Regions from separate parts of the Glutamicibacter sp. BSL13 genome, predicted to be linked through region 3. Evidence: riboswitches for the same ligand, from Rfam matches in the RefSeq annotation. Region 3 holds a riboswitch; each other region holds the start of a gene.
What was found. Region 3 has a riboswitch for S-adenosylmethionine ahead of RCJ92_RS03935 (ABC transporter substrate-binding protein). Riboswitches for the same ligand answer to the same signal wherever they lie in the genome.
Positions count from the first base shown of each region.

Region 1: linked by a shared signal. The riboswitch ahead of RCJ92_RS04725 (methionine ABC transporter ATP-binding protein) and the one ahead of RCJ92_RS03935 (ABC transporter substrate-binding protein) in region 3 are both predicted to bind S-adenosylmethionine.
Region 2: linked by a shared signal. The riboswitch ahead of RCJ92_RS00705 (hypothetical protein) and the one ahead of RCJ92_RS03935 (ABC transporter substrate-binding protein) in region 3 are both predicted to bind S-adenosylmethionine.
Region 4: linked by a shared signal. The riboswitch ahead of RCJ92_RS12395 (flavin reductase family protein) and the one ahead of RCJ92_RS03935 (ABC transporter substrate-binding protein) in region 3 are both predicted to bind S-adenosylmethionine.

Region 1 is NZ_JAVGCZ010000016.1:12,812-20,238, reverse strand. Features, by position in the region: gene RCJ92_RS04745 (ABC transporter ATP-binding protein) at 1-880, shown strand, start outside; gene RCJ92_RS04740 (hypothetical protein) at 877-1,575, shown strand; gene RCJ92_RS04735 (exonuclease domain-containing protein) at 1,881-2,879, shown strand; gene RCJ92_RS04730 (plasmid pRiA4b ORF-3 family protein) at 2,954-4,327, shown strand; SAM riboswitch class I at 4,602-4,691, shown strand; gene RCJ92_RS04725 (methionine ABC transporter ATP-binding protein) at 4,766-5,575, shown strand; gene RCJ92_RS04720 (methionine ABC transporter permease) at 5,584-6,309, shown strand; gene RCJ92_RS04715 (MetQ/NlpA family ABC transporter substrate-binding protein) at 6,352-7,227, shown strand; gene RCJ92_RS04710 (hypothetical protein) at 7,396-7,427, opposite strand, start outside.
Region 2 is NZ_JAVGCZ010000002.1:66,659-74,085, reverse strand. Features, by position in the region: gene RCJ92_RS00725 (2,3-butanediol dehydrogenase) at 1-710, shown strand, start outside; gene RCJ92_RS00720 (sensor histidine kinase) at 822-1,874, opposite strand; partial or broken gene RCJ92_RS00715 (response regulator transcription factor) at 1,918-2,586, opposite strand; gene RCJ92_RS00710 (D-alanyl-D-alanine carboxypeptidase family protein) at 2,674-3,324, shown strand; SAM riboswitch class IV at 3,441-3,557, shown strand; gene RCJ92_RS00705 (hypothetical protein) at 3,598-4,296, shown strand; gene RCJ92_RS00700 (4a-hydroxytetrahydrobiopterin dehydratase) at 4,426-5,124, shown strand; gene RCJ92_RS00695 (AI-2E family transporter) at 5,321-6,559, shown strand; gene RCJ92_RS00690 (D-serine ammonia-lyase) at 6,698-7,427, shown strand, end outside.
Region 3 is NZ_JAVGCZ010000013.1:10,058-17,484, reverse strand. Features, by position in the region: gene RCJ92_RS03945 (ABC transporter permease) at 1-531, opposite strand, end outside; gene RCJ92_RS03940 (ABC transporter permease) at 546-1,502, opposite strand; gene RCJ92_RS03935 (ABC transporter substrate-binding protein) at 1,514-3,145, opposite strand; SAM riboswitch class I at 3,264-3,354, opposite strand; gene RCJ92_RS03930 (ASCH domain-containing protein) at 3,750-4,139, opposite strand; gene ggt (gamma-glutamyltransferase) at 4,583-6,424, shown strand; gene RCJ92_RS03920 (LLM class flavin-dependent oxidoreductase) at 6,516-7,427, opposite strand, start outside.
Region 4 is NZ_JAVGCZ010000083.1:1,319-8,745, reverse strand. Features, by position in the region: gene RCJ92_RS12420 (tellurite resistance/C4-dicarboxylate transporter family protein) at 1-824, shown strand, start outside; gene RCJ92_RS12415 (pirin family protein) at 834-1,838, shown strand; gene RCJ92_RS12410 (GNAT family N-acetyltransferase) at 1,895-2,227, shown strand; gene RCJ92_RS12405 (ZIP family metal transporter) at 2,243-2,980, opposite strand; gene dnaB (replicative DNA helicase) at 3,083-4,447, opposite strand; gene RCJ92_RS12395 (flavin reductase family protein) at 5,087-5,587, opposite strand; SAM riboswitch class IV at 5,696-5,813, opposite strand; gene RCJ92_RS12390 (acyl--CoA ligase family protein) at 6,110-7,427, shown strand, end outside.

The DNA of each region.
Region 1 (7,427 bases), on a different contig from region 3:
CAAGAAGTTCAAGGACGTGCGGGCCCTGGATGATGTGAGCCTCTCGCTGGAGGCGGGACGGATCTACGGCCTGCTCGGCCGCAACGGGGCCGGCAAGACGACACTGATGTCCATCCTCACCGGCCAGGGCTTTGCCACCGACGGCTCGGTGAAGATCTTCGGGCATGACCCGTTCGAGCACGATCCGACGCTGGCCCGCACGTGCTTCATCCGGGAATCACAGAAGTACCCGGATGACTTCAAGCCCTGGCAGGCCTTCAAGGCCGCGTCCCTGTTCTACGAAAACTGGGACGAGGACCTGGCCCAGGATCTGGTCGCGGCGTTCAAGCTGCCGCTCAAGCGCCGCATCAAGAAGCTCTCGCGCGGGCAGCTCTCCGCGGTGGGCGTGATCATCGGCCTGGCCTCCCGGGCGGAAATCACCTTCTTCGACGAACCCTACCTGGGCCTGGATGCGGTGGCCCGGCAGATCTTCTACGACCGGCTGGTCGAGGAGTTCGCCGAGTTTCCGCGCACCATCGTGCTCTCCAGCCATCTGATCGATGAGGTCGCGAACCTGCTGGAGCACGTGGTGGTCATCGACGGCGGAAAGATCATCGTCGATGAGGAAGCCGACGCGCTGCGCGGGGCGGCGGTGACCGTGACCGGCAACGCCGAGGCGGTCACCCAATTCATCGGCGGTTACCCGGTGATCCACCGGGACGCGCTGGGGTCCCTGGCCAGCATCAGCATACGGGCAACACTCTCCGAGGCCGAACGCCAGCAGGCCAGGCAGCTGGGGCTGGAGCTGACCCCGGTCTCCCTGCAGCAGCTGGTGGTCCGCAGCGCCATGGGCGCCATGGACGAGGGTACGAGCAAGCAGAATGTTGAGGCAATGAAATGAACCGGATCATCCAAGTTGCACGCATGCAGCTGATCAACAAGTGGACGTTTATCGGCATCCCGCTGCTGATTTTGGGCGCATCGTTCGTGTTCACCATGGCGATCTTCTGGCTGGTGCGCCAGGCCGGAGGGCAGAGCGAAGTGACCTACAGTGGTGGCGCCCAGGCCCCGATGTGGTACTTCCTGGCCCTGGGCATCCAGTCGCTGACGATGACCTTCCCGTTCTCCCAGGCGATGAGCGTCTCGCGGCGCAGCTTCTACCTGGGCACCCTGGCCCTGTTCGGGCTGTGCGCGCTGGTGCTCTCCAGCTTCTACTACCTGATGGGCCTGGTGGAGCAGGCCACGAACGGGTGGTGGCTGAACGGGCGGTTCTTCGCCCTGGAGTGGGTGGCGGAGAACAACTGGTTCATCCAGATCATGTTCTACTTCGCGCTGATGGTGCTGTTGTTCATGATCGGCTTCTGGGTATCCACCATCTACCTGCGCTGGCGCACCACGGGGCTGCTGGTGTTCTTCATCGGCCTGGGCGTGCTGGTGCTGGGCACGGTGTTCTACATGACGCTGGGCGAGCGGTGGGGCCAGTTCTGGAGCTGGGCCGTCACCTGGACCGCCGGGGGAGTGGTGCTTGGCGCCGGCGCGGTCGCCGTGCTGATGGCCGGGGCCTCCTACCTCACCCTGCGCAGGGCCAGCGCCTAAAACCACCGGCCCCACCCGGGCCCCGCACCCCGCGAAGGAGTGCGGGGCCCGGTGTTGTTCGGATCCAGGAATGCCCCGGCGGTTGCCGACGGCGTGCAGACTGTGAGATCGTGCCGGGGCGCTGGCTGCGGCATAGAGCGGGCACGGGTCATGCTCCCAAGCGCGCGGCCCCAATAAATCCGCAAGTCACCGCGGAGGATTTACCCTGAGCACGTACCTGGTAACGGTGATCTTGGACCGCTTCCGCGGGCCCGTGGGTGTCCGGCCTGAACCGTTCGGTCGGGAAAGCGGAGTACAGTGAATATGTGGCTTTGGACTTCACCGCAGTTGATTTTGAGACGGCAAATGGATTCATCGGGTCGGCCTGTTCGGTCGGGCTGATCAAGGTGCGTGGCGGGCGCATCGTGGAAACCGAGCAGTGGCTGCTCAAGCCGCCGGCCGGTTTCGACCACTTCGACCCGCGCAACGTCTCGATCCACCACATCACCGAGGACATGGTGGCCACCGCCCCGCGCATTGGCGAGAAGTTGACCGATCTGCTGCAGTTCGTCGGGGAAGACGTGCTGGTCGCGCACAACTCGGCGTTCGACTCCGGGGTAATCCGGGCCGCGGCCGAGGCCAGCGAACTGTCGGTCCCGCAGATCCAGCACCTGTGCACCGTGAAGCTCTCCCGCAAGGCCTATGACCTTCCCAGCTATTCGCTGCCGTTCGTGGCCGAGGAAGCCGGGCACCCGATCGAAAACCACCACGAGGCGCTCGCCGACGCCGAAGCCTGCGCCTGGGCCATGATCGATATCGCCGAACGCGGCCAAACCCCCACCGTGCACAACACTGCCGAACACTACTCGGTGCCGCTGGGCCTGACCCGCCCCTGGCAGCCGGGCGATGAGATCTCCCGGGCCATGCGTGACGCGCAGGGTTGGCTGGCCCGCGGTAACGCCATGCCCCCGCGCGACGCGTTCGCGTTCTGGCCGCAGGAGGGGGACAACCCGGCGCCGAACCTGGAGGCCGATGCCAGCCACCCGTTGTTCGGGCAAACCGTGGTGTTCACCGGGAACCTGGGCGTGCCGCGGCCCCAGGCCAAGGAATGGGCCGCCGCCCGCGGCGCACAGACCGCCTCGCGGGTCACCCGCGCCACGACCGCGCTGGTGGTCGGGGACGGCTTTGTCCCCGAGGACCTGTCCAACGGCCGGCTGACCAACAAGGCCAAGCACGTGCTGCGCCTGCGTGCCGCCGGGCAGAAGGTGGAGATCATTTCCGAGGGCGAATTCATGCAGCTGGTCGAAGGCTTCGCCCTGCAGTAATCTGCCGCGGGACGCGGCGCGACTTATCCTCCCGCAGTCTTCGCTCCAAGCCGCTGATCTGCAACGATGGGTCTATGACTTCTCGCGACCTGCTGACGCTGCGCATTGAATTGATGGAAGCCCAACCGCTGATCTGGCGGCGCATCCAGATTCCGGCCGACCTGGACCTGGCCGCTGCCGGTGACATCATCCAGATCGCCATGGGCTGGGACAACAGCCACCTGCAGTCCTTCCACAGCGCGGACCCCACCCAGGGATGGGGCAAGCCACAGACCGGAACCAGCTGGTATGACCAGCTTGCCCTGGACGAGGAGCTGGAGGGCCAGCCGCAGGAGGGCACCACACTCGGCCAGGCCCTGGCGGTCAACCCGGGAACCTTGTTCTACGTGTACGACTTCGGGGACAACTGGACGCACCGTCTGACCCTCGAATCATCAACCCCCTGCCCGGACGAGCAGTGCGCCGCCCGGGTGCTCGAGGGGGAAATGCGGGCGCCGGTGGAAGACAGCGGAGGATTATCGGGCTGGTACGACAAGCTGGAGGAGTTCAACGCCGAGCAGCCCACCGAGGAGCAGCAGGAAACCATCGACTGGCTGCGCTGGCGCTCCGGCGATGAGCTCGACTTCGACCCGATGACCTACAACCAGCAGGCGGCGAACCGCGAGCTGGAACTGTACTTCAGCCTCCTCGCGGGAAACTCGGTCTTTGTCCAGTGGCTGCGCGGCAAGCCCTCGGGGGTACGGCGCTACGCGCTGATCCTAGCCAGCGAGGCCGGAATCACCGACGCCGCGGCAGGCGCGCGGATCCCCGAATGGTTCTTCACGGAGATAGTTCGGCCTTTCCAGGTGCTCATTGAGCTGGCCCAGGGCGAAGGCATCAAGCTCACCCCCGCCAGCTGGATGAACCCGAAGGCCGTGGCGGAACTGGTGGAGCGCCTGCAGTGGGAGGGCATTGACTACGAATCCTCCTCGCGCAAGCGTGAACACACGATGCCCACGGTGGCCCAATTGCGTGAGGTGGCGCGCATGGCCGGACTGGTGCGGGTCTACCGCGGGCGTGTGCTCGCCACGAAAAAGGGCAGTGAACTGGCCGGGGATGAACCGCGCCTCGCCCGCCATCTGCTGAACGCCATCAACACGGCGGAAAAGGACGAGGGCTTGCGCGATGGCACCATCGCCTACTGGTTGTGCCGGGCCGCCGGGATCGAGGCGCTGAGCGACGCGGCGTCCGACTACATTACCGAGGTCATGAACTTGCTGGGTTACCGGATGGGGCCGCTGGGTCAGCCGCTGGGGCGCCATGCGGTCGTGCACCGCAGCACTCTAGCCCTCCTGTTTGAGGAGCTCGCCCGGTGGCACCGACGGGACTCCGGCGGCTACTTCTCAAAGCCTGCCCAGGAACACGTGGACGAATTCGCGCGGATGGTGCTGCAGGCTCCCGTGTCCTGAGGCGCGCCGCAACGGGGCGAGAGACGAACCGGTCCACCGCCTGACTGCGCTGTTGGCCTGCGGCCCCTGATGGGCCGTGCATTATGGCTTTGGTGTGCCTAGAATCTGCAATCCGCCTCATCCGTTGATTCACATGTCGTCACAACAGCGGAAGATGACGGGATGTGACGCCCGAAATGTCGCCATAAGACTGATCATTGCAGCTTGTGACCTGCCCTTTGAGTCGTTCTCCATCCCTGCGCCAGACTGGTGGACAACGAAGGCGATGACCTTCAAACCATCCAGAGCGGCCGAGAGATCTGGCTCTACGACGTCGCGGCAACCACCCATTGGGGCACGGTGCTACTGCCAGAAACGATGGAGAATTTCCTGGCTGACCGCTCCTCAGTGAGGCCGCGCGGCCGGGACGCTTCGTCGCGGTAAAGACGAGGAGTACACATGATCAGCCTGCGCAACGTATCGACAAGCTTCGGCACCGGCAGCGACGCTTTCACGGCCGTGGACAACGTGTCCCTGGACATTCCCCGGGGCTCGATCCAAGGAATTATCGGTTTCTCGGGAGCGGGAAAATCGACCCTGATCCGCAACATCAATCTCCTGCAGCGCCCGGACAGCGGTTCGGTCCAGGTTGGCGGCGTGGAATTGACCGAACTTTCAGAGGAAGAGCTGCGGCGCGAACGCCATCAAATTGGCATGATCTTCCAGCACTTCAACCTGCTCAATAACCGCACTGCCGCCCAAAATGTGGAGCTCTCGCTCAAGTTTGCCGGGGTTCCCGCCCGCCAACGGAGAGCGAAGGCCCAGGAGGCGTTGGCCATTGTGGACCTGGCCGACAAGATCCATTCCTATCCGGCCCAGCTCTCCGGCGGCCAAAAGCAGCGCGTGGCCATCGCCCGCGCCCTGGCCACGGAGCCCAAGGTGCTTTTGTGCGACGAACCCACAAGCGCCGTTGACCCGCGCACCACCGACTCGGTGCTCCAATACCTGCTGGACATTAACGCCAACCTGGGAATTACCACCGTGATCGTCACCCACGAAATGAACGTGGTCAAGGCCATCGCCGACAACGTGGCGGTAATGGAGGACGGGCGGCTGGTTGAACAGTTTGATCTGGCCGAGTTGAGGCAACCGGGTTTCAGCCCGCATACCGCGATCGGACGCTACCTGATCAGTGACGAGATCGTCCTGCAGCGCCCCACCGGCCAGGAAGAACACCGCACCCCGCAGCTGTCGGCTGCCGCATCCTAGGAGACGTCTTGAGCACAATCTATCTTCCGCTTGCGGCCGCTGCGAGCAGCAACGGTGCAGTGGCCACGTTCAGCATTGACCGCCTGCTGGAACTGGGACCCGAGATCGGCGTCGCGATCGGCCAGACCCTGGCGATGCTGCTGGTCTCGATTCCCCTGGCGATCCTGATCGGTACCCCCTTGGGAATCTGGCTCTATTCCATGTCACCGCAGGGCCTGCGGCCCCGACCGCGGCTGCACCGCATCGTCGACGGTGCAGTCAACACCATCCGCTCCTTCCCGTTCCTGATCCTGCTGATCGCGATCATCCCGGTCACCCGGTTCATCGTCGGAACAACGGTGGGTACCGCCGCGGTGATTGTCCCGCTGACCATCAACGCGATTCCCTATTTCGCCCGCTTCGTGGAACAGAACATCACCCAACTCGGTTCGGGCGTCGTTGAAGCCGCCAATGCCATGGGCGCCACCCGCGGGCAGATCATCCGCGACGTCCTGCTGGTGGAGGCCCGGCCGGCGCTGTTTGGCTCGATCACCATCATGACCGTCTCCTTCATCTCCTACTCGGCCATGGCAGGGCTGGTGGGCGGCGGAGGGATCGGCGACTTCGCCATCCGCTACGGCTACTACCGCTACGAGACCGGTGTCATGCTCCTGGCCATCGTGCTGATGATCGCGCTGGTGCACCTGGTGCAGGTCTCCGGTACGGCGCTGGCCCGGCGCTACGACAAACGATAGCCAGCACCCGTTACTTCACCTTCACTACTTCAAAGGAACACCATGTCACTGACTCGTCGCAGGATCATCACCTCAGCAGCCGCCTTGGCCGTCACCGGCCTGCTGGCTTCATGCGGTTTGACCGGCAATGTCAATGCCGGGAACGACAAGACCATCAAGCTGATCGTCACCGAATCGGCGCCCACCCAGGAGCCCACGAAGATCGCCGAGCGAATCCTGGAGGAGCAGGGATGGGATGTGCAGGCGACCTACGTCACCGACATTGTCCAGCCCAACCACGTGGTGGCGAACGGTGAATATGACGCGAATTTCTTCCAGCACGCAGCCTACCTGGAGCAGTTCACGGCGGATCAGAACATCGAGGTGGACCCGGCCTTTTACATGTACGGTTCACCGGCCGGGCTGTACTCGACCAAGCACAAGTCGGCGAAGGAACTGCCCGATGGGGCCAAGATCGCCATCCCGGTGGATCCCTCGAACAACGGCCGGGCCCTGGCCCTGCTGGCCAAGGAGGGGCTGTTGAAGATCACCGAGGGCAAGAGCGTCATCCACCTTTCGCAGAACGACATCCTGGAGAACCCCAAGAACTTCTCCTTCGTTGAGGTGGACCAGCAGTCGCTGTCCAAGACCCTGCCCGACGTGGATGCCGGCTTCCTGTTCGTGAGGCTCGGCGGGGAGATCGGGCTGACCCCGCAGGATGCGCTGCTGTTTGAGGAAGAGGAGGACGCTCTTCCCTACAACAACCTGGTGGCGGCAAAACCCGGTTTCATGGATACGGAGAAGGGCAAGGCCCTGGAAGCCGCCTACCATTCCGATGAGGTGCGCGAATGGTACGAAGACTACCTCGACGGCGCACTGCCCACCCCCTGGGATCGTGACCCGGCAGCGGACATCGCCACCTGGAACACCCAGAACTAACGAACACTTCAAAAACGCCTGCGAGGGACAAGCCACCGGCTTGTCCCTCGCAGGCTCTTGCATTGCCGGGTCATGGCACACCGCTGGTGCCCATTAGCCCGTTCTCGTGAACGGTGGGTGGGAGCGCGTCACCCCGACGGGCCAGCGGGCCGAGGACCAACCGCTCGGTCAGCCGACCAGGCCCATCCAGCGCTCATGCA
Region 2 (7,427 bases), on a different contig from region 3:
TGAATTTCATTGGCTTGGGTGGCCGTGGTGGTGGCTTGGCAGAGAAGATTGTGGTGGAACGCCGCTGGGTACACCCAGTCGGTGACATTCCGCTGGATCAGGCAGCCTTGATTGAGCCGCTCTCTGTGGGACATCACGCGTTCGTTCGTTCAGGTGCAAAGGCGGGACAGGTCGCCATCGTTGGCGGTGCAGGTCCGATCGGTCTGCTGACCGCCGCAGTGCTGAAGGCCGAAGGCCTGACCGTATACATTTCCGAGCTCTCCGAAGCCCGCAAGGCCAAGGCACGGGAAACCGGCGTTGCCGATGAGATCTTTGATCCCCGCGAGGTGGATGTTGCGGAAAAGATCCGTGAACTGACCGGCGGTAAGGGTGCTGACGTCGGTTTCGAGTGCTCCTCGGTGCCAGTGGTGCTGGACATGCTGATCGACGCCGTGCGGCCAGCCGGCGTGATTGTGAACGTCTCGATCTGGGGCCGCAAGCCCGAGGTCGATATGCCGAACCTGGTGCTGAAGGAAATCGATCTACGCGGAACCATTGGTTACGCCAACGATCACCCGGACACCATCGAGTTGGTCTCCAGCGGCAAGCTTGATCTGGCTCCGTTCATTACCGGACGCATTGGCCTGGACGAGCTGGTCTCCGAAGGCTTTGACCAGCTCATCAACAACAATGAGCATCACGTGAAGATCATTGTGAACCCCCGGGCCTAGTCCCTACCGGGCAACTAAGCCGGCCCTTTAGAGAGGCGCGGAAGCAAGAACTCCTTGCTTCCGCGCCTCTTATGCACTTACACGGTCTTTCAAATGACCGGCTCTGCAACGCTAATCCGGCAGCTCAACGACAGCCCGCAGACCGCCAGAAGTACGCGCCGTCAACGAGAGCGAACCGTGGTGGGCTTTGACAATGCCGGCGGCGATCGCCAGTCCCAGGCCGACACCGGCCTCGTCGTCTGACCGTGCGCGCTTGGCGCTGCGCTGGAATGGCTCTGTCAGTGTGTTCACCAGCTCGGGCGGCAGGTGCTCGCCCGTATTCTCCACCGTCAAAATGCCCCTTCCTGCCGCGTTTCCAGTGCTGATCCACACCGTTCCGTTCTCAGGCAGATTGTGCACAATTGCGTTGTGAATCAGGTTGATGATCAGCTGTTGCAGCAGCGGGGGAGAGCCGTGGGTGGTCGCAACCTCATTGGCGACTTCCAAACCAACGACGCGTTTTTCTGCCAGGGGCAGCAGGGTTTCGGTGGCTTCTTCGACCAGCAACGACAGGTCGACTATTTCTGGGGTAAAGGACTTCTGTCCGGCTCGGGTCAGCCACAGCAACGACTCGGTCAGTTCGATGGCCCGCTTGTTGACTGTCCCCAACCGCTGGAGGAGCTCACCGGTGTCTATGTCCGTCTCTTTGCCGGCGACATCCAACAGTGTTTGGGTGATGGCCAATGGGGTGCGCAATTCGTGGGACGCATTGGCGGCGAATCGTTGCTGCTCCGCGACGTGTGCTTCCACTTCCTCCAGCATGGTGTCGAAGGCTTCAGCAAGCTCCCCGAATTCATCGTTGCGACCAGGGAGGTGAATCCGACGGGCGAGGTCGCCCTCGGCCACGGCGCGGGTGGTTTGCGTGATGCGATCCAAGGGGGCAAGCATTCGACCGGCGAGGAACCAGCCTCCAATGAGCCCAAAACCCAGCAGGAAGAGCAGCACGCCGGTGGCCGCGGGTCCAAAGGCATCAAGTAGATCCGAGCGGTTCGGGACGAAACCTCTAGCGCTGTCGATGTTCCCCTCGGGAACATAGCGCAGCAGGAAAACCCAGACGGCGGTGAGCAGCAGCGCGCCAGCCAACATCAGAAAACCGACGTAGCTTAAAGTGAGCTTCAGTCGCACGCTCAGCCCTTTTGGCTTTTCCACTGTCCAACACCATAGGTACTTCACTGTCCGGGGCTTCGATGCAATATCCGACCCCTGGAACTGTTGCGATCACCCACGGTTCGCCCAGACGTTTCCGCAAGGCTGAGACCGTAATGCGCACCGCATTGGTGAAGGGGTCGGCATTCTCATCCCATGCTCGTTCCAGCAGCTCCTCCGCGCTGACCACCCCACCTTCTGCCCCCATGAGGACTTCCAGTACCGCGAACTGCTTGCGTGTTAAAGCCACATAGCGGCCTTCTCGGTAAACCTCGCGGCGAAAGGGATCCAACCTTACTCCAGCTATTTCGCGGATCGGAGGGCGGTGATGAGCCCGGCGCCGACTCAATGCCCGCAGGCGCATCACCAGTTCCTGGAGCTCAAAGGGCTTCGTCAGGTAGTCATCCGCGCCCAGTTCAAAACCTGAGGCCTTCTCATCGAGCCGGTCAGCGGCGGTCAGCATCAGGATCGGCAAACCGGTACCGGAGGCCACGATGGAACGGGCTACTTCATCACCGGAGGGGCCGGGAATGTCACGGTCGAGGATGGCGATGTCGTAGGCATTGATCTCCAAAAGTTCCAAGGCCGTAGCACCGTCCCCGGCAATATCTGCAGCGATGGTTTCCAAGCGCAATCCGTCACGGATCGCCTCCGCCATCAGGAGTTCGTCCTCGACGATCAGTACACGCATAGCCCCAATCGTACGAGCCGGAACATATTGCGGGCATATCAAAATTTCGATACGGCCCGGCAACAGGACGCCGCCTTGACTGGTTCCATGAGAAAAATGCGACCGGCCAAGTGCCGCAAGAAATCCCTCCTGGCCAAAATCATCCTGGTGCTTCTGGCGCTGCTTACCACCCTGTGGGTGCTTGCGTTGGCCCTAACGCTCGGAACCCGCAGTGACTGGAGTCCCTCATCCATGGCGGCAACCGTGACGTCGGTGGTCCAGGGAGGACAAGAGCCAAGGGCAGGTGCGTTAGGGGTGGCTGGTGGGGATGTGCCTTCAGGAACCACTCTGAAGTCCCCGGTACCAGCCGTGCACTACTTGAGTCCGGACCTGCGCGAGGCGATGAATGAGGCAGCAGCCGACGCCGCCAAGGATGACATCAAGTTCATCGTCAACAGCGGCTGGCGCTCGGAAGCATTTCAGCAGCTGCTGGACGAGGCGGTAGACCGGTACGGGTCGAAGCGTGAAGCCGCCTGGTGGGTTGCAACTGCGCAGACTTCACCGCATGTCTCCGGCAACGCGATAGACATCGGATCCTATGACGCGCGGTCGTGGCTAGACCAGCACGGTCGCTACTACGGACTGTGCACGGTGTACGAAAATGAGCCGTGGCACTTTGAGCTGCGCCCGGAAGCGGTGAGCCAGGGCTGCCCCGCCCCGTACACGGATCCGACAGAAGACCCTCGGCTGCAGCGCTAGAAACACGAATTAGGTGACAAGTGGACCGTTCCTTCGATAATGAACAATCCACAGTGAGCAATCGCGGCCTACGCGGACGCCAAACCGTCGGACCGGACGCATAGGATGATTCCCAGGTTCACGAGCTGCAGCGATAAGTACCTGGCTTGCTGCACGGCAACCCTCCTCAACCGAGCGGGGTGCCCCAGGGGAAGAACCGGTCCGCGGCACCAGCCGCCGGGCAAGTCGGTGGATGCCGCGGCGGAGATAAATCCTCCGTCGCCGGGTCCTCCCATGCGAGGGGAACAACAATTGTCTGAAAACGAACGCAGCCAGCACGAGAACTTCAACAAGGAACATGCGCAGGACTTCGAGGCCTGGCGCCGGGAGCTTTACGGTGATGATGTTGTTGGCACGGAATCGGCCGCGAAGATCTATCAGGCCATGAGACTGCGTGCCGACGGCCGGGCCGAGCTGGTTCGGGGAGGCCCGCTAGAGATTCCGGTCGACAAGTACGGTCTGCCGGCAGGCATCAAGGGAAATGAACCAACGGTAAGGGAACAACTGGACCTGCGGTGGGATGCCGCACTGTTGGAAAACCCGTACGCTCCACCGTACGTCCCGCGTCCGAAGGGAAATTGGCTCATCGTCAAGAGCCAACGGTCCGCAATGCTGCTGGATGGCGAACTGTACCGCGGGTATGACACGGAACGGTACATCCACAAGTGGATGCGCGCCGGGTTTACCCCGGAACTGTACTGTCTATTGCACGCGAAGCTTGAAAGCGTCGTGGAGCGCTGCCGGAGCAAGGCGAAGTGGGCAGGGCGTGAGGATTGGTTCGAGGGCCGGTTGGCCGAACTGAATCTTTCCAGCGGGAGCCTCGGAGCGAACGGTGCGAACCTCAACCCCGAGCACTGGCAGGACCTGCCGGGCCTGCTGGTCCGCCTGCCGATCTCGGTAGCGGTGGAGAAGATCCTCCTACTGGGTATGTAGGACCCGGGGCAGGGGGCGGAGGCCTGCTACGACGAGCGACGGCGCGTTCGACGCGCAACGCTGGCAATTGGCTAAAGGGCCTTCTTTCTTCTCCAGGGGCGCGGCAAGCTGAGAACGACCGTGGCCATTATGGTCACGGTCGTTGGCTCCATCCGCAGAGAGGCAAGAACAATGTCAGGCAAAGATGTGCTGTCAGCAGACGAAATCCAGGCACGGCTCTCACAATTGCCGCACTGGCGCTACGGGCTGGGGTCCCTGCGGACCGCTTTCAAGTGCCCGAGCTCGGCCGCCGCGATTCAGCTCGTGTCGGCGATTGGCGCGCTGGCCGAGGAAGCCGGACATCATCCGGACGTGGACTGGCGTTACGACACGGTGTTCGTCAACCTGGTGTCCCACGATGTCGGCGGAGTGACGTCACGGGACTTCACCCTGGCCACCCAGATCTCCGACCAGGCCGAAAACTTTGGTGCCCAAGTGGACCTGGGCCTGGTCCGGACGGTGGAAATCGCCATCGATACCGAAAACCCGCAACAGATCTCCAAGATCTGGCAGGCTGCCCTGGGCTATGAACAGGCGGCGGACGGTGCGCTGACCGACCCGCATGGCCGTGGCCCGGCCATCTGGTTTCAGGAGACCCAAACGCCGAACCAGAACCGTTTCCACGTTGATGTGACGGTGCCCCACAGCCACAGTGGCGACCTGCTGGAAACCCTGAAAACCACCGACGCAGAGTTCGACTACGAGTACGCGCCAAGCTGGGTGATCGTCACGGACAAGCAGGGCAACCGGCTGTGCATTTGCACCGAGGCCGAGTCCGGCCGCGAATAGCCGGTTGCGGGGTGCGGCGTCGCTGCATCTGCGGTGGCACGAAGATGAAACGGTGATGTCGGCGGGAACGGCGCTCGACTGAACCGGCAGTGCAGGACCTACCGGGCGCGACTGCTGCCCGACCCACTATTGGCCGATGGTAGGAGCGACCATGGCTTTCTTTCGCAGGCGTACATCAGGCAGCAGGAAAACACGGGTGGAGTCCTCCTCGCTGGATGAACAGGCGTGGGCCTCGGTGGAGCGCCCCGCGGTGACCTTCCAGGGATTGTGGACCGACCCGCTGGGCAGGCTCGGTACCCGGTGCCTGCAGCTGCTGATCATCGGCGTGATTGCGGGCCTGGTGGTCCTGGGGATGCTGCGGCTGACCCTGATCGTGATTCCCACCCTCATCGCCGTGATCCTCTCCTGCGCCTTGTGGCCGTTGGTGATTCGGCTGCGCCGGGTCATGTCCCCGCTCTTGGCCGCGTGGACCGTCTTCCTTGGCGCGCTGCTGATCCTGGGAGGCATCGGCACCGGGCTGGTGTTCTCGGTCATCAACCAGTGGCCCACCCTGGTCGAGCAGGCCGTGGAGGGGTTCAACCAGCTGAACTCCACCGTCCAAAACGTGGTGGGCGGACTGCCGTTCAGCATTGACGGGCAGCAGCTGGATGACGCGGTGCAACGGGTGACCGCGTTCATCACCAGTTCCGAATTCGGGACCGGGGCGCTGCACACCCTCACCGCCGCCGGCAGCCTGGTCACCGGAACGATCCTGCTGCTGGTCATCCTGTTCTTCTTCCTCAAGGACGGTGACAAGATCTGGGCGTTCTTTGTCTCCTGGACGCCCGCCCACTTCCGGCACACCTGGATTCTTTCCGGGGACCGGGCGCTGCACACGTTTGGCGGCTATATTCGCGGCACCGCGATCGTGGCCGCCGTGGACACCGCAGGCATCACCCTCACCCTGCTGATTTTGCAGATACCGCTGGCGCTGCCGCTGGGGGTGGTTGTCTTCCTCGGCTCCTTCATCCCGCTGGTCGGCGCGACCGTGGTGGGGGTGCTAGCAACCCTGGTGGCGCTGGTGACCAACGGTCCGGTCAGCGCGCTGATTGTGCTGGCTGCGGTGATCCTGGTGAACCAGCTGGAGGGCCACTTCCTGCAGCCGGTGGTCATGGCGCACACCCTGAGCCTGCATCCCCTGGTGGTGTTGATGGCCTTGACTGCCGGAACCGTGCTGGGCGGAATCGTCGGTGCGGTGGTGGCCGTGCCTTTGACCGCAGCGGGGTGGCGGGTGGTGAAGGTATGGACCGGCAGAGAAACCAGCGATCCGGTGCCCCAAGCCCGTGAAGACATTGAACATGTGGAGGAACTGCAGGAAGAGGAAACGAACGCTGCCGAACAGGCCGAGGAGCTGAGCGGGGAACAGCAGCCGGACCGCCCCGACGGTCGGGACTGACCTGCTTTATTTGCGGGACCAAAGAGCAACATGTGCGTCCGCCGAACGCCCGGAAACGGCACTGAGCGGTCCTGCTGCCCGTGGTTACACTGGCAGCAGGACCGCTCAGTGCCAACCCTGGAAAGGACCGCGGACACGATGACACTCAACATCGACAAGCTGCTGGAAGACCCGGTGGTCGAAGCCATGTCGCAGGGCAAGGAGACACTCTGGTTCCGCCAGAGCCACACCCCGACCGCGCAGGCCCTTGACTCCAGCGGACTGGACGCCGATCTCATTGAGGACGCCCGACAGCGGTTTGAGCGCTTTGCCCCCTGGTTCGTGCGCCAATTCCCGGAAACCTCGATCAGCTACGGCATCATCGAATCCCCGGTGCACGGACTGCACCACCTGCAGGCCGAGCTGGATGACCGTCTGGGAAGCCAGCTGCCGGGCAAGTTGTGGATGAAGCGGGACGACATGCTGCCGGTGGCCGGTTCGATCAAGGCCCGCGGCGGGATCCACGAGGTGCTGCAGGTGGCCGAGCGGATCGTGGTGGATGCCGGGGTGCTCAAACCCACGGACAACTACGCACGGTTCGCCGACGAGGACGTGCGCCAGGTGCTCGGGGATCAAGGAATCATGGTTGGCTCCACCGGAAACCTGGGTCTTTCCATCGGGGTGGCGGCCGCCGCGCTGGGGCTGCGCACCACCGTGCACATGTCCGCCGACGCGCGCTCCTGGAAGAAGGAGCTGCTGCGTTCCCGGGGCGTGAGCGTGGTGGAACATCCCGGGGACTTCACCGAGGCGGTGGACGCCGGGCGGGCCGAAGCGGAGGCCGATCCGAGCGTGCACTTTGTGGATGACGAGAATTCGATGGCCCTGTTCG
Region 3 (7,427 bases):
GGCGAACGCGGCAATCGAGGCGATCCCCACCCCCAGGCCCAGGGACAGCGGCCCGGGCTCGGTGGCGGTGACCAGGATCAGCGCGATCAGGAACGCGGGCACCGCCAGCAGCACGTCCACCAGGCGCATGGCCACGGCGTCCGCCGCCCTTCCGGCGGTGCCGGCCAGCAGGCCCAGCACGCTGCCGAGCACCGAACCGATCAAGCATGCCAGTCCCGCGGTCATCAGGGTTTGCCCGGTGCCGTGCACCACCCGGGAGTACACGTCGCGGCCCAGGTGGTCGGTGCCAAAGGGGTGGGCGGGGCTGGGGGCGCTCAACTTCTGCGCCGGGATCCCGGTGATCGGGTCCGCTGCGCTGAACGCGCCGGGCACCAGCGCCCAGGCCAGCAGCAGGCCCAGCGGCAGCAGCATCCACCAGCGTCCCAGCCAGCGGCGCACCGGGCGGCCCGGTGTTGGCGCCGCGGTGGTTGGTGCCGGCTCCGGGAGCGGCAGCCCGGCCGGGGTGGTGTTCTGTTCGGTCAGTACGCTCATGATCCCTTGTCCCTTCAGGCGGCCAGGGCCCGTGCCGAGCCGGCGTGGGCGGTAATGATTCGTGGGTCCAGCTGCGGGTGGATGAGGTCCACCAGCAGGTTCACCACGGTGAAGGTGGCGGCGGTGAGCAGCACCAGCCCCTGCACCAGGGGAATGTCCTGGACGGTGACCGCCTGCAGCACCAGCTGCCCCAGTCCGGCGCGGGCGAACACGGTCTCGGTGATCACCGAGCCGGCCAGCAGGGTGCCGATGGTGATCCCGGCAATCGACAGCGCGGCCGGGGCGGCGTTCTTCAGCGTGTGGCGGTAGAAGATCCAGGACTCCCCGGCCCCCTTGGCGCGCAGCACGTCCACGAACGGCTGGGCCGAGACCTGCTGAACGCTCTTGAGCAGCACCTGGGCGATCGGTGCGCTCAGGTGCAGGGCCAGCACCAGGATCGGCACCAGCAGCGACAGCGCCGAACCGTCCGGGAACAGGGACATCACCCCCAGCTGCACGGCCAGCAGCTGCAGCAGCACCAGGCCCAGCCAGAACACCGGGATTGAAATGAACAGCGGCGGCAGGTTCAACAGCGCCCGGCGCAGCCGCTCACCACGGGCCAGGGTGGCCGCGGCCACCAGGGCCACCGCCAGCAGGACGGCCAGCACGAAGGCGCTGCCGGCCAGGACCAGCGTGGATCCGATGACCTCCCCGATCCGGGCGGCCACCGGCGCCCCGGAGGACAGCGAGTAGCCCAGGTCTCCGCGCAGCAGCGCGCCCAGCTGTCCCAGGTATTGGGTGATCAGCGGTTGGTCATAGCCGTAGTGGGCCTTCAGCTGTGCGATGGTGGCCGGGTCCGCGGCGGCGTCGGTGGACAGGAAGATGGTCACCGGGTCGTTCGGCAGGGCCTGCACCGCCAGGAAAACCGCGGTGTAGGCCAGCCAGATGACCAGCAGGGCCTGGCCAACGCGCTTGGCAATGTATCCACCCATGCTTCCCTCCCCTACTTGCCGCTCTTCCAGGCGCCCTGGAAGATCGGGGCAGTGCCGGAGGTGAAGTCGACGTGGGTGCCCGAATGCGCGCCGTAGACCTGGACCTCATCCCACAGCACCAGGGTCAGGGCCTTGTCCAGCACCAGGGCACGCTGTTCCTCACCGATCAGCTTCAGGTGCTCCTGCTCGGTGGTGGCCGCCTGTTCCCGGGTGAACAGTTCGTTCAACTCTTCGTCCGCGTTCAGCGTCTGGGTGTTGTTCGCCGGCCCGAAGACCGGCCCCAGCCCGCCGTAGGCGAACTGCCGGGTGCCGAAGAATTCGACCTTGTCATCGACCAGGGCACTGGTCAGGAACGTGTTGTCCGCTGCCCGGTTCACCAGTTTGACCCCGATCTCGCGCCACTGCTGCTCAATAAGTTCGAAGGCCGGCTTGATGACCACCGAGTTGTTCGAGGAGGCGACGGTGACCTCCAGCTTCTTCCCGTCCTTCTGCCGGATCCCATCCGGTCCCGGAACCCAGCCGGCCTCATCCAGCAGCTCCTTGGAGCGCGCCGGGTCGTAGGCCAATTCCGCGGAGAAGTCCACGAAGCCCGGGGCCTTGTGGTTCAGAATCGATGCGGAAATCACATAGCTGTCCGAAAGCACGGTGTCCTTCAGCGCCTGGCGGTCGATGCCCACCTGCAGCGCCTGGCGGACCTTGGCGTCGGTCAGCTGCCCGGAGCCAATGCGCACCGAGGCGTTGTTGGTGGTCAAGTCCACGCCCTGCGCGGCGAACACCTGGCCGCCGCCGGATTTCAGCACCTGCTCATCCACCGGCTGCAATCCCCGCACCAGGTCCACCTGCCCGGACTGGGCGGCCCCGGCACGGTGCGCAACCTCCGGCAGGTACTTGATGACCAGCTCATCCAGGTAGGGAGCCCCCGGGTTCTGTGCACCCTGCGGAGCCCAGGCGTAGTCGTCGCGGGCGCTGAACACCACCTCCTCATCGGGCTTTTCCGAGGCGAAGACGAACGGTCCGGAACCCACGATCTTGGAGATCGCCGACTGCCCGGCGTTGTCCAGCTTCAGCGTTTCGGGGGCCACCAGCCCGGCGGTCACCGAGGAGGTGGCGCGCAGGAAGTTGGCGTCCGGGCGCTTCAGGGTGACCTGGACCTTATTCCCGTCGAGCACCTTGGAGGACTTGTACGCCGAGAAATCCACGTTCGGCTGGATCTGCGCATCCTTGATGCCCAGTCCCAGCGCGTCCAGGTTCGCCTTGACGGCCTTGGCATCCAGTGCGGTGCCGTTGGAAAACGTCACCCCGTCACGAATGGTGAACGTGTACTGGGTCTTGGCCTCGTTGGAGGTGAAGCCGCTGGCGATCCACCCCACCAGCTTGCCCTGCTCGGCGTCAAAATAGGTCAGCCGGTCCAGCACCGAGTTCAGCACGTTGGCCTTCTCGTAGAACCGGGCAGCCTGGGTCTGCCAGTTGTCGATGGGGGTGACCTCGGCGTAGGTCAGGGTTCCACCCTGCACCGGGTCGCCGGCTGGCTGTGCCGACTCGGTGTTCGGGCTTGCCGCGCCGCTGCCGCCGCATGCGGTCAACGACAGCCCCAGGGCCGCAAGCAGTGCGGTGGCTTTCAGCGCCAAACGTGGTGGCCGCATAATCCGTGTTCCTCTCGGTTTAGCCCGAGGAGCACGCTGAATTCAGGTCCCTCCCGCGAAGGGAGGCAAAACAGGCAGACATCCGCCCGTGTTCGGGGACCGTTGCGAAATCTAGCAATCTCCATCGGTCCTGGCCTTAGCACCGCTCCCCGTCGGGGTGGTTGCTGCGACGTCAACGAGCCAGGTCTCTCAGTCGCTCTGGATGGTGTTGTTCCGGTGGGTGTTCCGGGTGATTTCAGTGTGCGGCGGGGACATTCATGTGACCAACCATGACGAAACATCGACGTCACATCGCCACCGAGGAGGCGACAAAGGCTCGGCAGCACCGTAACAATGGGGTCACACGCGCCGGTAAGTCATTGTGTGAAGGCGAAAACCGCAGATCCTTGACAATTCCTCCGGCAGGGTGGCGCCGGTGCCACCGCGCCCGCTGTAGTGGGTGGCGCGGGTTTTACACGCCTCCGCGGACCGGGGGCAGCACTGTGCAGCAGCCGCAGGGCCGGGCCGGCTTGGCCTTGTCCCGCAGTTGGAGCCCTGTGAAACCCTGTACAGATTCCTCATCCACGAGCCGGCCGATCCACCGGCGCGGAAAAACCGCTGGGCGCTACGCCCTGCCGGGGCCCATAGGCCAGGCGACAACGAAACGCTCAAGCACGACCCGGAAACCCGGCTGCGACGTCAGGGTCGGATCCCATTGGTGTCCAGCAACCCGCTGGGTGCGACGCCAGTACTTCTCATGCTCGCGGCGCCAGCTGGCCAACGAGCGGTCATCCTCCCCTTCAGCAAAGGCGAAATCGGCGTCCACGTGGTCAAAGGCCGCCAAGGTGACCTCGGTGGTCTGCAGGATGAGACGCGCCGTACCGGTGGAATCGCAGGCTAGCCAATAGGCGCCTGCCTCCGGCAACGGTTCACCGCTTGCCGTGTACTCGTTCTCCAGGCTCGAGGTTGCGCGCTTATCCCCGTCGGAAACTGCGCGCAGCAACGCATCGGCCAATGCGGGACTGTCCCCGAAGTAGTCAACGACAGGCAACACCTCGGGTCGCAGGCCCCCGCCCCCTGCCCAAAGCACATAGTCGCCCCACAATTGTCTTGCCCGCGCGAGGTCGACTGGCGGGAGCCGGGAGGCCGAGGAATCCATGGCCCAAGCCTAGTGCTTTCCGCCATGGGCCGGCGCTGCACAGGGGCCTTTCATTGCCTCTGCCCGGAACCAAGGTTGCGCGCAAAAATCGGCGGGAAAGGCATACGGTGCTTCGTGCACAGAAACCGCCGGCTCCTCTCCGAAGGACGGCCCCGCCCCGGAGGCGCTGCGCCGAAAGCCGGTTCCTCAGGACAACCACAACTTTTCTAATGTGATGCGTGTCACTTCCACTGGATGTGGTGCACTACGCCTAGCTTGAGGGGGTCAGAACCCATCAACCCCCCAAGGAGCGGGTAGCTGTGCACCCACGATCACTTCGCGCCCCAGCCTGCGCGATCAGCCTGGCGTTAGGCTTGACCGCGCTCAGTCTAGCGCCGGCCCAGGCAGAACCACGCCAAACCGAAAAGCAGGCCACCGCCACCGGTTACGGTGGCGCCGTGGCCACCGTCGACCCGGAGGCCACCTCCGCGGCGATTTCCGTGTTGCGCCGCGGCGGCAACGCCGTGGACGCGGCGGTGGCCGCCGCCGCGACACTGGGAGTCGCCGAACCCTACAGCGCCGGCATTGGCGGCGGAGGCTACTTCATGTACTACGACGCCGAAACCCGGAAGATCAGCACGCTGGACGGTCGGGAAACCGCCCCGGCCGCTATGCCCCACGACGCCTTCATTGATCCGCAGACCGGCAGCCCCTACCCCTTCACCCCGGAGCTGGTGACCAGCGGGGTGTCCGTGGGCGTGCCCGGCACGCTGGCCACCTGGGATGAGGCCCTGGACCGCTGGGGAACGATGAGCCTGGGCAAGGCCCTGCAGCCGGCCATCAAGACGGCCACGCGCGGCTTCGTCGTGGATGAGACGTTCCGCGAGCAAACCCTGGATAACAAGGAGCGGTTCGAGGCCTTCGAGTCCACCCGGAAGCTGTACCTTCCCCGGGGGGCTGCCCCCAAGGTGGGCAGCGTGTTCAAGAACCCCGATTTGGCCAAGACCTACCGCATGATTGCGCGCCGGGGCATCAACTCGTTCTACCGCGGTGAGCTCGCCGAGCAGATCGCCGCGACCGTGCAGGCCCCGCCGGTGGTGCCGGGAACCGAGCTGCCCGTGCCAGCCGGCCACATGACCGCCGCGGACCTGGCACGCTACAAGGTCGTGAAGCAGAAGCCGACCAGGGTGAACTATCGCGGCCTGGACGTCTACGGGATGGCCCCCTCCAGCAGTGGGGGCACCACGGTCGGCGAGGCCCTGAACATCCTGAACCGGTTCCAGCTTTCCACGATGCCGCGACCCGACGCGCTGCACCACTACCTGGAGGCCAGCGCCCTGGCGTTTGCCGACCGCGGCAAATACGTCGGGGATCCGGCATCCGTCGATGTGCCCACCCGCCAGCTGACCGACCGGCTCTTCGGGGCCGAACGGGCCTGCGCCCTGGATCCGCAGCGCGCCTCCGTGAAACCGGTAGCGCCGGGCGATGCCGCCAACTACGACGGGCGCTGCCCCACCGAAGCCGGTGTGGTGGCGCAGGAGAAGGACACGGAGAATATCTCGACCACGCACCTGTCGGTGGCCGACCGGTGGGGCAACGTCGTGTCCTACACGCTGACCATTGAACAGACCGGCGGTTCGGGCATCGTGGTGCCGGGCCGCGGGTTCCTGCTCAACAACGAGCTGACCGACTTCTCCACCGTCTACGATCCGGCCGCCCCGAACCGCATCGAGCCGGGCAAGCGGCCGCGCTCCTCCATGGCGCCGACCATTGTGCTCAAGGACCGCAAGCCGATGCTGGCGGTTGGCTCCCCGGGCGGCTCGACGATCATCACCACGGTGCTGCAGACCCTGGTCAACCGCGTGGATCTGGGCATGGAGATTTCCGAGGCGATTGCCGCGCCGCGCGCCTCACAGCGCAACACCGCCGCGGTCACCGCCGAACCGGAGTTCATTGCCGATGATGCCCGGATTTTGGAGCCCTTCGGCCACCAGTTCGTGCCGTCCGGGGATTCCTTTACCCCGCAGGCGGAGATCGGTGCGGTGGCGGCCGTGGAGATCGGCCCGCGGGGCAAGCTGACCGCCGCGGCCGAACCGACCCGGCGCGGGGGCGGCTCGGCGATGGTGGTGAAGCAGCTGAAGGGACACAAGAAGCACAAGTAGCTCCCGCGCATCCACACCGAAGGCGGCGCGGCCGCGGAAAGACCAGTGACGGGTTTTTCCGCGGCCGCGCCGCCCTGTTCACCGCTGGCCGCTAGCGGGCGGCAGCCAGGCGGTTGGCGATCTTGTACTGGGCGGCGCGGTGGGTGTCCTTGACCCGGTCGCCGGCACCGAAGAGCTTGTTGCGCAGCGAGCCTTCGGCATACTCGGTCTTGTAGGCGCCGCGGGCCTGCAGCTCGGGAACCACATACTCGACGATGTCCTCAAAGGTTCCCGGGGTGATCGCGTAGGCGAGGTTGAACCCGTCCACGTCGGTGTAGTCCACCCAGTCGATCAGCTTCTCGGCCACCTCGGCGCCCGAACCGACGGTGATCGGGCCGAAACCGCCCACGCCGACCCACTCGGCCAGCTGCCGGATGGTCCACGGTGAACCCTCGTCGCCGCTGGCCTTCTGGAAGGTCTCCACGGAAGACTGGATCGCGTTGGACTTCACGTTCGAGCCGATCACGTCGTCCGGGTCGTAGGCCGAGAGGTCCACCCCCATCCACCCGGAGATCAGCACCAGTGCCCCCTCGACGTCAGCGTAGGACTTGTAGTCCTCGTACTTCGCCTGCGCGGTGGCCGAGTCCGGGCCGGTGATGATGGTCTGCATGGCGAAGATCTTGATGTCGTAGCGGTCCCGGCCGGCGGCCTCGGCGGCGTCACGGATCTTGGTGACGGTGGCCTTGAGCATTTCCCGGGTCGGCGAGGTGACGAAGACGGCCTCCGCGTTTTCGGCCGCGAACTTCACCCCGCGGCTGGAGGCCCCGGCCTGGTAGATCACCGGGGTGCGCTGGGTGCTCGGTTCGGTGATGGCGATGCCCGGTACCTTGAAGTACTTGCCCTCATGGTTGATCGGGTGCACCTGCTCCGGGTTGGTGTAGATGCCGCTGACCTTGTCGGCCTTGACCGCGTCATCTTCCCAGGAGCCCTCCAGCAGCTTGTACACCACTTCCAGGTACTCATC
Region 4 (7,427 bases), on a different contig from region 3:
CCCACGGGCGGGCGATGCTCGCGGATCTGCTCAACCCCTCGGCCGCGTTCGGGTTCTTCACCATCGTGGCCGCCTGCACCGTGGTCTCCCTGGACCTTGGCGCCCTGGGCCTGACCCGCATCTCGCTGGGGATCGCCACCGCCGGCGGGATCCTGTGGGTGGGGCTGTGCTATGTGATCCCTGCACTGCTGGTGCTCATTGAGCGTCCCGAACCGGGCATCGCGCACGCCAACGGCTCCTGGTTCCTGTGGGTGGTGGCCACCCAGGCGGTGGCCGGCACCTTCGCCTTCCACCCCTACATCTTCCGGCTGGGCAATATTGCGGCGCTGGCGATCTGGCTGCTGGGTTGCATGCTGTACCTGATGATCGCCACCCTGGTGACCATCCGGATGCTGCGCTACCCCAACCATCCCGAGACGCTCTCCCCCACCTACTGGATCTTCATGGGCGCCACCGCGATCACGGTGATGACCGGCTCCCAGCTGCTGTCCCTGGCCAATGCGGGGGTGCTGGAGCCGTGGCTGCACCCGATGATCGCGTTCACCTGCTTTGCGCTGCTCTCGGTGGGGGTCTGGTTCATCCCACTGCTGGTGCTCTTCGGATACTGGCGCCACGTGGTGCGCCGCCACCCGCTGCGCTATGAGACCAGCCTGTGGGCGATCGTCTTCCCGCTGGGCATGCTGGCCAGCTGCTGCCAGTTCCTGGGACGCGAAACCGATTTCCCGGCGCTGCAGCACTTTGGCCAGGGGTTCATCTGGGTGGCGGTGGCCGCCTGGGTGGGCACCACCGCGTTATGGCTAGGCATGCTGGCCCGGAGATCCTAAGCTGGGTGCATGAGCAACCTTGAGCAGGCCCCGGCGGAGATCGGCTGCACGAATGCCGAGCCGACCGAACAGGTCCAGATCCTGGAACCGCGCCCGGTGCCGCTGGGCGGGCCGCGCGCCATGACGGTATACCGCACACTGCCGCAGAAGCAGCGCAGCCTGATTGGGGCCTGGTGCTTCCTGGACCACTACGGTCCGGACGATGTCTCCAAGAGCCTGGGGATGGCCGTTCCGCGTCACCCGCATACCGGCCTGCAAACGGTGTCCTGGCTGTTCACCGGTGCGATCGACCACATGGACTCGGCCGGTTTCAAGGCCACGGTGCGTCCCGGGGAGCTGAACCTGATGACTGCCGGGTATGGGATCACCCATTCGGAATTCTCCACAAAGGACACCACCGTCCTGCATGGCGCCCAGCTGTGGGTGGCGTTGCCGGAGCATGCCCGCAACATGGAGCCGACCTTCGAAAGCTACCGCCCTGAACCGCTGACCGGCCCGGGCTGGAGCCTGTCGGTGTTCCTGGGCACGCTGCGCGCCGAGGGGCAGGAATCCACCTCCCCGGTGAGCGTGTACACGCCGCTGACCGGCGCGGAGCTGACCCTTCAGGCGGGGGCGTCACTGTGCATTGAGGTGCCCGAGGGGCACGAGCACGGGGTCATGGTGGACACCGGCGCCCCCACCGTGAACGGCCAGGAGCTGGGCCACCGCGACCTGGGCTATCTGGGCCGGGGCACCGGCGAACTGCGCATCCAGGCCGGGCAGGACCCGGTGCGGGTCATCATCATCGGCGGGGAGCCGCTGAACGAGCAGATCCTGATGTGGTGGAACTTCGTGGGCCGCACCCATGAGGAGGTGGTCGCCTTCCGTCAGCAGTACCAGGCGGAGATCGGCGCCGAGCCCGGGGATGCCTCCGAGGACCGCTTCGGTCCCTTCCCCAAGGACACTCCGGCCGCGCTGCCGGCCCCCACCCTGCCCACCGTGCGGCTGCGTCCGCGCGAAAACCCGCCGGTGTAGCGCCACCGGACAACCGATTTTCCGTTATCCGACAACCCAGCGACACAAGGAGCACCATGAGCCAGATCGTCCCGCAGGCACTGCCCGAACGCGACCGCTACGTCCTTGACGATGCGGGCAAGCACATCGGCGCCGCCCACTACCGCGACTACCAGGGTGAGAACGGGGTGGAGCGGATCTTCTTCCACACCGTGGTCGATGAAGAGTACAGCGGCCAGGGCCTGGCCTCGAAGCTGGCGGCCTTCGCCCTGGATGACACGGTCTCGGCCGGGATGAAGATCGTCCCGGTCTGCCCGTACATCAAGAAGTATGTGGGCAAGCACCAGGAGTTCGAGCCGGATGTGGTCCCGCCGCGCCCGCACCACCTGCAGATCCTGCCCAAGGCCTAACCGGGACGGCGGAGCCTACCCGCCGACCGCGTGCAGCGTGAAGGCGCTGAGGAACCCGAGGGTCACCAGCAGCCCGGTGTAGTCGTGGTCCACCGCGTACGCCTCGGGGATCATAGTGTCCGCGATCATGGTCAGGATGCCGCCGGCCGCGACCGCGGTGGCGAACGCCAGCACCTCGGCGGGCATCTGCGCCAGCGCGATGGCCCCGATGAAGGCGGCCAGTCCGCTGGCCACCGCGATTCCGCCCCACAGCGCCAGCACGGCGCGGCCCGGGCGGCGGGCCTGCTTCATGTCCGCGGTGCTGGCCAGTCCCTCGGGGATGTTGGAGATGAAGATGGCCGCGAGCATGGTGGGGTTGATTCCCGCTCCGGCCACGACTCCCAGGCCCAGGGCCACCGATTCGGGAATCCCGTCAATCAGCGCCCCGACGGCGATTGCGGTGCCGGAAGAGTCCTGGGTGCGCGGGGTGCTGGCGTGGCGTCGCGCCGTCAGCCAGGCCAGCAGCCGATTGGCGCCGAAGTAGAGCCCCGCGCCGGCGAGCACCCCGGCGACGCTGGCCGCCAGGCCGCCCTGCTGGTAGGCCTCCAGCACCAGCTCGAAGCTCAGCGCACTGATCAGCACCCCTGAGCCGAAGGCCATGATCGCGCAAACCCAGATCCGCGGAATGCGCAGCCACCAGGCCGCCCCGGCCCCCAACAGCAGGGCCGAACCGGCCACGGTGCCCCACAGCAGGGCTTGAAGGCTCTGGATCATGGCACCCACTATAGCGGTGGGCTGCCGACCCTTTGGCTGGAGTCGGATGCGCCTTCGGGATTTGTCCTGCCGTGGCTCGGGTCATCGAGCCAGGGGTTGCCCCTACCCTTCGCTTTGCATGTTGCTGAACCGGGAGTAGTGGCCCTGGAAGGCGACGGTAATGGTTTTGGTGGGACCGTTGCGGTGCTTGGCCACAATCACGTCGGCCTCTCCGGGACGATTTTCCTTGTCGTACACGTCCTCGCGGTGCAGCAGGATCACCATGTCCGCATCCTGCTCAATCGAGCCGGATTCACGCAGGTCCGAGACCATCGGCTTCTTGTCCGTACGCTGTTCCGAACCACGGTTCAGCTGCGAGAGCGCGATGAGCGGGACATCGAGCTCCTTGGCCAGCAGCTTCAGGTTACGGGAGAACTCCGAGACTTCCTGCTGGCGTGATTCAACGCGCTTGCCCGAGCTCATCAGCTGCAGGTAGTCCAGCACGATCATCTTCAGCTCGTTGCGCTGCTTCAGGCGGCGGCACTTGGCGCGGATCTCCATCATCGACATGTTCGGGGAGTCGTCAATGAACAGCGGAGCCTCATTCAACCGTCCCATGGTGGTGGCGATCTTGGTCCACTGGGCATCCTCCACCGACCCCTTGCGCAGGTCCTGCAACTGGATCGAGGCCTCCGCGGAGAGCAGACGCATCGCGATTTCATTGCGCCCCATTTCCAGGGAGAAGAACACGGTGGCCATGTTGTTCTTGATTGCCGCCGAACGCGCGAAGTCCAGGGCGAAGGTCGACTTGCCCACGGCCGGGCGCGCGGCGATGATGATCATCTGCCCGCCCTGCAGGCCCTGGGTCAACTCATCAAACTCGTAAAAGCCGGTGGGGACACCGGTGATGCCGTCACCGGCGTTGGCCGCATTTTCGATCTCATCGACGGTGCCCTCGATGATCTCGCTGAGCCGGACATAGTCTTCGCTCGAGCGATTCTCCGCAACCTTGTAGACCTCGGCCTGCGCCTCGTTGACGATGGCGTCCACGTCCCCGTCCGGGGAGTAGCCCATCTGCACGATCCGGGTCCCGGCGTCGACCAGGCGGCGCAGCACGGCGCGTTCGCGCACGATCTCGGCGTAGTAACCGGCGTTCGCGGCGGTGGGCACGGACTGGATGAGGTTGTGCAGGTATGCGGCACCGCCCACCCGGACGATTTCGCCCCGCTTGGTCAGCAGGTCCGAAACGGTGACGGCGTCAGCCGGTTCGCCCCGTCCGTAGAGATCAATGATGGCCTCATAGATCGATTCATGGGCCGGACGGTAGAAGTCGTTGCCGCGGACCACCTCAATGACATCGGCGATCGCGTCCTTGGAGAGCATCATGCCGCCCAGAACCGACATTTCCGCGGCGATGTCCTGCGGTGGCGTACGCCCCGCCTCGGAGTCGCGGTTCTCGTAGGCCTGCTCAGCGCTGGCAATAGACATTCAAATCCCCTTCTACCCACCGGGAACTCGGCGACCGGTTCACCGTCCACCTCGTATCGTTCCATCGGGCCCCGACAGTTTGGGGGCGCTGGGGAAACTTGTGGATATTTCAGTTCCAGAGCCAACAGTAGGCCTCTTATGTAAGGGCGTAAACTCGCTTATCCACAGGATCTGTGGACAAGCGGCAGCTATCTGTGGAAGGGGTTGTGCAGGAACTGGGGAGAACGCTGTGGATTTCCCCACTTAACCGCAACTAATACCTGATTGACTTGGTGTTTCAGGTTTTCACACGTGTGGATAAAAATTAAGTTTTCCTCCGCGGCATTGTGGGTTTTGGATCTTTTCCACAGCCGGAAAGCCCACAATTCGGGGGCGTGGAGGCGTCAACCACGGTTATCCACCCGAAATCCACAACACTGTGGAAAGCTTTGTGGATTACTTCAGATCTAAAAACCCGCTACTCATCGCAGGACCACCCATCACGGTCCCTCGGATGCGGGGCTTCGTCCACAGATCCCCGGATTGCCTCATCTCGGGACTGTGCACTGCGCCTGACACGCAACCCGGTTTGAAGCGGTTAACGCAATGAATCCCACCGCGGCGTACGACGCAGTGGGATTCATCGATGCCGCCCTGCCCTTAGACCAGGGCCGGCACCTTGAGGGTGTGGAAGGCGGAATCATGGAAGATCGACGGGGTGTGTGCCGAGGCCTGGTGGCCGTGCACCTGCAGCAGGACGACCCAGTGGTCCCCGGCTTCAACCTCGTTGTAGATGGAGGTATCGAGCCAGAGGGTGGATTCCTCGATGAACAACGCCTGCTGCTCGGTGATGCGGGTGTGCAGCCCGGCGAAGCGGTCACCCTTCTTCGAGGCGATCTGGGCGCAGACCCCCTCGTTGCGGCTGCTGAGCACCGAGACCCCGATACGCTGTGCCCGCCGCAGCTTCGGCCAGGTGTTGGAGGTCTTCTGCACGGCGAACATCACCAGCGCCGGATCCAGGGAGACCCCAACGGTAAACGAGGAGGCAACAATTCCGGTCTTGACGCCATCGATTTCGGCGCACAACGCCGCGACGCCCGAGGGGTGCTGGGCGAAGACCTTGCGCAGGGTCAACGGGTCGAGATCCTGATTCAATGACATGATTCGTATCCTTAGCATCAGGCCCACCGTGGTCGGCGACGGTCGAATGCCCATAGCGCCGCAGGGCCAAGCTGCTGCACTGTGGATTCGAAGGTTTTACGCCTCGGTGTGCGGTACTTGTTCCACGCGGTGGCGCGCGGAACCGAATCCTCACCTGGAGCACCCCACTACCGTTTAGAGGGTTGCCGGCCAGCTAGCCAGGGCTTGTCAGCTGACGCTCTTGATTCTGTCTACGACACTATGGCCCGCTGCGGCGTAACGTCAAACATTTCCTGTCTTATACCGCAATCTTCGACATATTGTTTCGCCCGCCCCCTCCTTCCGCTACGCTCGCCGCCGATAATTTCGCCCGACGCAGCTCACCAACGGACACCGCCTCCTACGCTGGTCGCCCCGCGGGCGCCGTTGGGCGCAATGGCACGCAGTTTCTTTGTCTGGGGTTCAGTTTCATGCCACGATGTCTTGCGAGGTGCCCTGCGTCACAGCGCGGGGCCGGATAGTTACCGACCCCGAGGAGCCCCCATGGCATCGTTGCTGGCCAACCACTCAGAATTGACTCCCCTGCGCTTCCTGGAACGCTCCGTGGAGGTCTACCCGGAGAAAACCGCGGTGATTCACGGTTCGCGCAGCTACACCTGGGCCCAGTTCGAGGAGCGCGTCCAGCGGCTGGCCCAGGTGCTGGCCCAACGCATTTCCCCGGGCGACCGGGTCGCGGTGCTGGCCCCGAACACCCCGGAAATGCTGGCCGCCCACTACGCGGTCCCGCTGGCCGGCGGCATCCTCGTTGCCCTGAACACCCGCCTGGCCGCCCACGAGCTGCAGTACATCTTGTCGCACGCCGAGGCCCGGCTGCTGTTGGCGGACACCGAGCTGCTGGGCAACACCGCACGGCTGCGCCAGGAGGTGGCGAGCCTGGAGGCGCTGATCGAGGTCACCGACGACCAGTACACCGGCCCGCGCCCCCAGGTGCCGGTCGACGCGGTGCTGGAGGACCTGCTGCGCCACGCCCCCGCCGGCCGCCTGCCCTATACGGTGGGCGACGAGCGGGCCCCGATCTGCCTGAACTACACCTCCGGGACCACCGGCAAGCCCAAGGGGGTGCTCTACTCACACCGCGGCACCTACCTGAACGCGCTGGGTGAGGCGTTCCACCAGCAAATGGACGCGCACACCCGCTACCTGTGGACGCTGCCGATGTTCCACTGCAACGGCTGGTGCACGCCCTGGGCGATAACCGCCGCCGGCGGCACCCATCTGTGCCTGCGGGCGGTGCGCGAGGACGCCGTCTGGGATGCCATCGACCAGCTGGGCACCACCCACCTGTGCGGGGCACCAACCGTGTGCTCGATCATCGCCGACGCGCCCCGGGCCCACCGTGTGGGCCAGCCGCTGCGCATCACCACCGCCGGCGCTCCCCCGTCACCGGCCATCATTGGCAAGCTGCACCGGCTGGGCATCGAGGTGGTGCACGTCTACGGGTTGACCGAGGTCTACGGCCCGTACACGATCTGCGAGTACCAGCAGCACTGGGATGAGCTGAACGCCGAGCAGCGGGCCGCCAAGCTCTCCCGGCAGGGGGTGGGCATGGTGACCGCGGAGTCCGCCCGCGTAGTGGACCTGGACATGAACGACGTGCCGGCCGACGGACAGAGCATGGGCGAAATCGTGCTGCGCGGCAACAACGTGATGATCGGCTACTACAAGGACGAGCCGGCCACCGAACAGGCCTTCGCCGGGGGCTGGTTCCACACCGGGGACCTGGGCGTGATGCACCCGGACGGCTACATCCAGCTGCGCGACCGGGCCAAGGACATCATCATCTCCGGCGGGGAGAACATTT